DNA from 2 places in the Actinophytocola sp. genome. Region 1 is predicted to be linked to the other one. Evidence: riboswitches for the same ligand, from Rfam matches in the RefSeq annotation. Region 1 holds a riboswitch; the other holds the start of a gene.
The links. Region 1 has a riboswitch for thiamine pyrophosphate ahead of thiO (glycine oxidase ThiO). Riboswitches for the same ligand answer to the same signal wherever they lie in the genome.
Positions count from the first base shown of each region.

Region 2: linked by a shared signal. The riboswitch ahead of ACRDTB_RS25725 (thiamine ABC transporter substrate-binding protein) and the one ahead of thiO (glycine oxidase ThiO) in region 1 are both predicted to bind thiamine pyrophosphate.

Region 1 is NZ_JBOHGB010000039.1:37,642-41,846, reverse strand. It holds gene ACRDTB_RS15485 (ion transporter) at 1-159, shown strand, start outside; gene ACRDTB_RS15480 (HXXEE domain-containing protein) at 99-635, shown strand; gene ACRDTB_RS15475 (thiazole synthase) at 649-1,404, opposite strand; gene thiS (sulfur carrier protein ThiS) at 1,406-1,615, opposite strand; gene thiO (glycine oxidase ThiO) at 1,612-2,706, opposite strand; TPP riboswitch at 2,702-2,811, opposite strand; gene thiE (thiamine phosphate synthase) at 2,844-3,494, shown strand; gene ACRDTB_RS15455 (S1 family peptidase) at 3,594-4,205, opposite strand, start outside.
Region 2 is NZ_JBOHGB010000096.1:15,982-20,186, reverse strand. It holds gene ACRDTB_RS25740 (alkaline phosphatase D family protein) at 1-367, shown strand, start outside; gene ACRDTB_RS25735 (alkaline phosphatase PhoX) at 492-1,637, shown strand; gene ACRDTB_RS25730 (4a-hydroxytetrahydrobiopterin dehydratase) at 1,641-1,946, opposite strand; TPP riboswitch at 1,992-2,103, shown strand; gene ACRDTB_RS25725 (thiamine ABC transporter substrate-binding protein) at 2,097-3,143, shown strand; gene ACRDTB_RS25720 (ABC transporter permease) at 3,370-4,205, shown strand, end outside.

The DNA of each region.
Region 1 (4,205 bases):
TTCCTGCGCTCGGAGCTCGCCGCCCAGCGAGCGGAGCTGGCGGAGCTGGCCGGACTCCGCGAGACTCGCGAAGCCCGACCCCACCGGAGGAGGTGGCGATGGCTGCCCAGCTGGAGCTCGGCAAGGCCGCGACGTGGGGGCTCTTCGCGGCGTGGGTGATCCACGACGCGGAGGAGCTCGCCACGATGCCGGCGTGGGTCAGGCGGGTCCGGCGGCACCTCGACGGGAGGCTGCCGACCGCCGTGACGCGGCGCCCGGACGACCTCGGCCGCGGCGAGCACGTGGCGGTCGCGATGGGACTGATGGCCTGCCTCATGGCGACGGCGGCGGCCCGCGGCGCGCGCACGGACGGCCGAAGCCGCATGTACCAGGCCGTCCTGTACGGGTTCGGTGCGCACTCCGTTCCCCACGTGCTGTCCGCGGCCCTGACCCGTACTTACACGCCGGGCCTGGTCACCGCGGTGACGGTGGTGGCCCCGTTCTGGTGGTGGTCGTCGCGCCGGCTGCGGGAGGCCGGCGTGCCCCCGGCCCCGCTGCCCGCGGCGGCGTTGCCGCTGGTGCCGGCCTCGATCGCGGCCGCGCACCTGGGAGCCGGGTCGCTGCTGCGGTTGCGTGACCGGCTCCGGCGTCGCTGAGGACCGGCGCGCGTCAGCGGGGTGGGCTCGAAGCCTCGGCCCAGAACCGTTGGGGCACCCGGCCGGCCTGCCTCGCCAACCGGCCGGCGGCGACCGCGTGGCGCATGGCGGCGGCCATCTTCTCCGGGTCCTTCGCGCGGGTCACCGAGGTCGCCAGCAGGACGCCGGCGCAGCCCAGCTCCATCGCCAGCGCCGCGTCCGACGCCGTGCCGATGCCGGCGTCCAGGATCACCGGGAGGCCGGCGCGCGCGACGATCAGCCCGATGTTGTGCGGGTTGCGGATCCCCAGCCCGGTCCCGATCGGGGAACCCAGCGGCATCACCGCGGCGCAGCCGGCCTCCTCCAGGCGAAGTGCCAGCACCGGGTCGTCGTTCGTGTACGGCAGGACCGTGAAGCCGTCGGCGACCAGGGTCGTCGCCGCGTCGAGCAGCTCCACCGGGTCGGGCAGCAGCGTGCGATCGTCGGCGACGACCTCGAGCTTGACCCAGTCCGTGCCCAGCGCCTCGCGGGCCAGCCGCGCGGTGAGCACGGCCTCGGCCGCGGTCCGGCAGCCCGCCGTGTTCGGCAGCGGGTCGATGCCCAGGCGCCGCAACAGGTCCAGCACCCCGGTGCCGCCGGCGGCGTCGACGCGGCGGATGGACACGGTCGTCAGCTCCGTGCCGGACGCGATCAGCGCGCGCTCTAGCACCGCCAGGTTCGTCGCCCCGCCGGTGCCGGTGATCAGCCGCGAGGAGTACTCGCGACCCGCGATGACCAGTGGATCGTCCACGTCAACCTCCTTGGACGGCCGTGAGGATCTCGACGTCCGCGTCCGCGGGCAGCACGGTCCGGTCGTGGCGGGCACGCGTGCACACCTCGCCGTTCACCGCGACCGCGATGCCCGTGGCGGGCCGGTCCAGCGCGGCCAGCAGGTCGGCGACCGTGGCACCGTCGGCGATCTCCCGCGTGGCACCGTTGACTCGAACCCGCAAAGCGGTCACCTCCTCGTCGGGACGTGTCGGGCCGGGTCCGCCGCCCGCGCCGGTGCCGGCGGCTGTTCACCGGCGACCATGGCGTACACCGCGTCCGCGGTGATCGGGGCGAGCAGCAGCCCGTTGCGGTGGTGGCCGGCGGCGACCAGCACGCCCGGCTCCAGTGGGCCGACCAGCGGGAGGTTGTCCCGGCTGCCGGCCCGCAGCCCGGCGGCGGCCTCGGTCAACCCGTACTCGGCGATGCCCGGCACGACCCGCTCGGCGTCGGCGAGCAGGTCGCGCACGCCGCCGACGGTGACCTCCGTGTCGAAGCCGGCCTCGTACTGCGTGGCGCCGAGGACGACCTCCCCGCCCGCGCGGGGCACCAGGTACACCGGGCGTGACTCGACCAGCGCCCGCAGCGTGCGGGTCAGCGGCAGCGCACCCGCCCGCTCGCGCAGCCGCAGGATCTCCCCCTTCACCGGGCGCACCAGCGTGTCCAGCGCCGGATGCAGCGCGGCACTCCACGCGCCGGCCGCGATCACCGCCGTGCCGGTCTCCAGCACGCCGCCGTCGAGGAGGACCGCCCCCGACTCGACACCCAGCGCGCGCCGCCGGTCGAACCGGACACCCGCCCGCCGGGCCGCGGACTCCAGGCGGCGCAACAGCTCCCGGTTGTCCACCGCGAGGTCACCGGGCACCATCAGTCCACTTCGGACACCGGGGCCGGCGGCCGGCTCGCGCTCGCGCAGCTCTCGCCCGGTCAGCCGGTCGACCGCGCGGCCCAGCGAGGCGAGGTGCTCGGCGAGGACGTCCAGCTGCGCGGCGTCCGCGGCGTCGACCGCGGCCACGACCGTGCCACCGGTCAGCAGCGGGACGTCGAGCCGCGCGGCGAACTCCGGCCAGCGGTCGAGCGAGGCAGCGCCCAGGTCGAGCAGGGCCTCCTCACCCGGCCAGGACTCGGTGACCGGCGCGAGCATGCCGCCGGCGACCCACGACGCGCCCCGCGCGGGCGCCGGATCGACGACGGTGACCTCGTGCGAGACGGCCAGGCGCCACGCGACGGACAGCCCGATGACGCCGCCCCCGACGACGACGATCTCGCGGACGATCTCACTCACGGCATCTCACGCTCCCTGCGCCGGCATGATCCGGGTCAGGTTCGACGGTCGGGATCGGCGGATCCCCTCTCAGCCCGGTGCCTCCGGACTCCCGTGCGGACCACCCTCCACGGTAGCGCACCGGTTAGCGTTGAGCCGTGCCTGGACTCGACGGAACCCGCGTCCGCCGCCGGCTCGCGGACGCGCGGCTGTACCTGTGCACGGGGCTGCGGCCGGACCTGGCGGAGTTCGCGGACGCCGCGCTCGCCGGCGGCGTGGACGTGGTGCAGCTGCGGGAGAAGGGGCTCGAGGCGCGCGACGAGCTGGCCGCGCTGGCGACGCTGGCGGAGATCTGCGCGCGGCACGGCGCGCTGCTTTCGGTGAACGACCGGGCGGACGTCGCACTCGCGGCCGGGGCGGACATCCTCCACCTCGGCCAGGACGACCTGCCCGTGCCGTGGGCCCGCCGAATCGTCGGCGACGAGATCGTCATCGGCCGGTCGACGCACGACCGGGGACAGGCCGCCGCGGCCGCCGCGGAGCCGGGCGTCGACTACTTCTGCACCGGCCCGTGCTGGCCGACGCCGACGAAGCCGGGCCGCCCGGCACCGGGCCTGGACCTGGTCCGGACGACCGCGGCGGCCGGCCCGGACCGCCCGTGGTTCGCGATCGGCGGCATCGACGAGGCCCGGCTGCCGCGGGTGCTGGCGGCGGGCGCCACGCGGGTCGTCGTGGTCCGCGCCGTCACGGAGGCGGCGGACCCCCAGACCGCCGCCTCCCGCCTGAGCTCGGCGCTGACCGGCGGCTGACCCGGTACGCGCGGGGAGGCGGGACATGGGCGGCGGACGAGCCGGCAGGGTTCGGCCCGTCCGCCGCGGGCACGAGTGCGGTGCCCTCGAGGGTGTGGCTCAGCCCGTGTACAGGGTCAGGCGCCACACGCTCAGTGGTTCGGTGATCGGCTGGAAGAACGTCGTGCCACCGGTGCGGCAGTTGCCGGAGCCGCCGGAGGTCAGGCCGACCGCCCGCACGCGCGAGCCCGAGCCGGGGTTGGTCACGAGCGAGCCGCCGGAGTCACCCGGCTCCGCGCACACGTTCGTGCGGATCATCTGGAACACGCAGCCCTGTGCGTAGCACACCGTCTGGTTCGTGGCGGTGACGCTGCCGCAGTGCCAGCCCGTCGTCGAGCCGGAACGGCACACGGCCATGCCCCCGAACGCCGAGGCGGCGCCGGTGACGGTCACGTCGCTGCCGGCGGAGTACCGGTCGACGCGCGGGGTCGACACCGCGGAGGACGACGCCACGTGGATCGCGCCGTAGTCGTTCCCCGGGAACGACGAGCCCGCGACGCGGCCGATCGTGCCGCCGGGGCCCGACCAGGTGCCGCCGAGATCGGTGCAGTGGCCGGCCGTGATCACGTACCGGGCGGAGCTGGTCCGGGCGTTGAAGCCCGCCGAGCACCGGGAGCCGGAACTGGTCCGGATCGCCTGGCCACCGATGATGTTCCACATCGGCTCGTAGGC
Region 2 (4,205 bases), on a different contig from region 1:
CTCCGGCGACGTGCACCACGTCTACGCCGCGCGCGCCACGTTCCCGGAGCGGGTGCGGGCCGCGGTGTTCCAGCTGACCTGCTCGCCGGTGCACAACCAGGTCCCGGCGCTGATGCGGCCGCTGTTCACGATCGCGTGGTGGCGCCCGGTGGCCGCGATCTGGCGCTGGCTGGCGCACCGCTCGCCGCACATCGACCCCATGCCGGTCGAGTGGACCAAGGTGTCCGGCCCGTACTACGGCAACGCGATAGCGACCCTGCGCACCACGGGCCGCAGCGCGGAGGTGGTGGTGGAGCGTGCGGAGGCCACCGCCGACGGCCCACCCCGGCTGACGCCGGTGACGACCGTGCCGCTGACGGACGACTGACGCGCCAGGAAGGACGCCTTCCAGACGTTGAACGCCAGCATGGCGTCCTTCCTGGCGGTACTCCGTTCGGCCTACATCGGTGGTGGCTTCTCGAACACAGTTGATCACGTTACGTTGCAATCTCATGGAGCGACGGAGCTTTCTCAAGGTCTCGGTGGCCGGCGCCGCGGCGGCGGCCTTCGGCGGAGCGTCCTGGTCCAACGCCTTCTCGGCGAACGCCGCTCCTGGTGACGGGCCCTACGGACCGCTGCTCCCGGCCGACGGGAACGGCCTGGCGCTTCCGCATGGCTTCACCGGACGGGTCATCGCACGCAGCCTCGAGACGGTGGCCGACACCAGCTACCGCTGGCACATGGCACCGGACGGCGGCGCGTGCTTCGCCGACGGGGACGGCTGGATCTACGTGTCCAACAGCGAGGTGCCGTTCATCGGCGGCGCCGGCGCGGTCCGGTTCGGCCCCGATGGGTCCATTGTGGACGCGTACCGCATTCTCGACGGCACCGACGTGAACTGCGCCGGCGGCAAGACCCCGTGGAACACGTGGCTGTCCTGCGAGGAGGTCGACAAGGGCGAGGTCTACGAGACCGACCCGTTCGGCGTCAACGACGCGATCGTGCGGCCGGCCATGGGCCGGTTCAAGCACGAGGCGTGTGCGGTCGACCCCGACCGGCAGGTGATCTACCTGACCGAGGACGTCGGGGACGGCGGCTTCTACCGGTTCACCCCGGCGACGTGGCCGGCCCTCTCCGCCGGCACGCTGGAGATCATGGTGGGCCCGGCGGACCAGACGAGCGGCGCGGTCACCTGGGCGCAGGTGCCCGACCCGTCGGCCGACGACGAGGACACCCGCCACCAGGTCGAGGGCTCGAAGCCGTTCGACGGCGGGGAGGGCTGCTTCTACGCGAACGGCACCTGCTGGTTCACGACCAAGGGCGACAACCGGGTGTGGGCCTACGACGCCGCCGCGAGCACGATCAGCCTGACCTACGACGACGACACCCCGCTGTCCGGAGTGGACAACGTGACGGGTGCGTCGAGTGGCGACCTGTTCGTCGCCGAGGACGGCGACAACATGGAGATCTGCGTCATCACGCCGGACGGCGTGGTGGCGCCGTTCGTGCGGGTGGAGGGCCACGACGAGTCGGAGATCACCGGCCCGGCGTTCAGCCCGGACGGCACGCGGCTGTACTTCTCCTCCCAGCGCGGCACCGGCGGCGAGGTGATCAGTCCCGGCATGACGTTCGAGGTGACCGGCCCGTTCCGGAGCTGACTCCTATTCCGGCGGCGTACCGATCGCCTCGATGACGCCGTCGATCTCCTCCGCGAGGCTGACGTCCGACGCCGTGACGCCGCCCGCGGAGTGGGTCGAGCAGCGGAACGTGAGCGTCCGCCAGCGGATGTCGATGTCCGGGTGGTGGTTGTCGTTCTCGGCGATCTCGGCCACCCGGTTCACCACCTGGATCGCCTGTGGAAAGCTCGCCAGCTCGACCGTGCGCGTGAACGCCCCGTCGTCCATGCGCCAGCCGTTGAGGCGGCCGAGGGCCTTTCCCTTGTCTTCGTCACTGAGCAGCTCGGGCATGTGTACATGGTGACGCCTGGCGGCCGGGGACGCACCGGTAGGCTGGACCCGTCCCACGGGAGTCCGGTGCCGCCGGGCTGAGAGGAGGGCGCGAAGCCCTCGACCGTCGAACCTGATCCGGGTCATGCCGGCGCAGGGAGGAGGCTCGACATGCGAAAGATCCCCGTCGCCCTGGTGGCGGTCGCGCTGACGGCGACCGGTTGCACGCTCGGCGACGACTCCGGTTCCGACTCCGGTGCGGAGAACGGCACGAGCGTCGTACTAGTCACGCACGACTCGTTCGCGGCCCCGCAGGAGCTGCTCGACGAGTTCGCGAAGGACTCGGGCATCACGATCGACGTGCGGAAGGTCGGTGACGCGGGCGCGCTGACCAACCAGCTGGTGCTCACGAAGGACGAGCCCATCGGCGACCTCGCGTACGGCGTGGACAACACGTTCGCGTCCCGCGCGCTCGACGAGGACGTGTTCGCCGCGTACCGCGCCCCCGACGCGGAGAAGGGCCCGCAGCGTTACCAGATCGACGACTCCGGCCGGCTGACCGCGGTCGACGTCGGCGACGTGTGCGTCAACATCGACCCGGCGGCGTTCGCCGCGAAGGGCCTGCCGGAGCCGAAAACCTACGCCGACCTGACCAGGAGCGAGTACCGCGACATGCTCGTGGTCTCCGACCCGGCCACGTCCTCGCCGGGCCTGGCCTTCCTGCTGGGCACGATCGCCGAGCTCGGCGACGGCTGGCGGGAGTACTGGGTGGCACTCAAGGGCGTCGGCATGAAGGTGGTCAGCGGCTGGGAGGAGGCCTACACCCAGGAGTTCTCCGGCTCGTCCGGGCAGGGCCCGCGCCCGATCGTGGTGTCCTACGCGTCCTCGCCGTCCGCGGAGATCGGCGACGACGGCAAGCCGCGGACGAAGGCGCTGCTCGACACCTGCTTCCGCCAGGTCGAGTACGCCGGCGTGCTGGCGGGCGCGAAGGACGCCGACTCGGCGAAGAAGGTGCTGGACTTCCTGCTCTCCGAGAAGTTCCAGGCCGCGGTGCCCGAGCAGATGTACGTCTACCCCGCGCGCGAGGGCGTCCAGCTGCCGGAGGCGTGGCAGCGGGCGGCCCCGCAGCCGGAGGCGGCCGCGACCCTGCCGCCGGCCGAGATCCAGCAGAACCGGGAGCGGTGGATCGACGAGTGGCGCACGCTCGTCCAGGGCTAGTGCGGTGGCCGGGAACACTGGCGGGCCCACCGGCGGATCCAGGTTTCCGCTGGCAAGGCGCCGACTCGGCCGCGTACTGGGTGTACTCGGCCGGATCGGCAACGCCGCCGGGCCGAAGCTGGGCCGTCGAGAGGCTCGGCGAGCGTTTCCGGCCACCGCACTGGCGCCCGAAGCGGGTCGACGGGCGGCACGATCCCGCCCGGGGCTGGCTCCCGCGCTGGTCGCACTGGTACCGCTGGGTTTCCTCGCGGTGTTCTTCGTGTGGCCGGTGGCGGCGATCCTTCGGCTCGGCCTGGGCGAGGGCGGTGTGCTCTCGGTCCTGGCGCGGGCCGACACGTGGCAGCTGGTCGCGTTCACCGTCGGGCAGGCGGCCGCGTCGACCGCGGTGGCGCTGGTCGCCGGGCTGCCGGTGGCGTTCCTGCTGGCCCGGACCTCGTTGCCGGGCCTGGGTTTCGTGCGCGTCGTGATCCTGGTGCCGTTCGTGCTGCCGACGGTCGTGGTGGGCCTGGCGTTCCGCACGCTGCTGCCGGACGGCGAGGTGGCCGCGATCGTGCTGGCGAACAGCTTCTTCAACGTCGCGGTGGTCGCGCGGACGGTCGCCGGGCTCTGGTCGCATCTTGACCGGCGCGTGTCCGACGCGGCGCGGTCGCTGGGCGCGTCGCCGTTGCGGGCGTTCACGTCGGTCACCCTGCCCGCGCTGGCACCGGCGATCGGTTCGGCCGCGGCGGTCGTCTTCCTGTTCTGCGCCACCAGTTTCGGGGTGGTGCTGATCCTGGGCGGGGCACGGTTGCGGACGCTGGAGACGGAGATCTACCTGCGGACGGTGGAGCTGCTGGACCTGTCCGGCGCGGCGGCGCTCTCGCTGCTGCAGCTGCTGGCCGTGGTGGCCGCGCTGACCGTCGGGGCGATCGCCCGGCGCCGCCGGGAGACCGCGCTGCGCCTGCGCGCCCCGGCGGCGGTGGCCCGCCAGCCGGCCGGCACGGAATGGGCCGTCGTCGGGTGCGCGCTCGTGGTGCTCGCGTTGCTGCTGCTGCCGATCGTCGTGCTGGTGGCCCGCTCCCT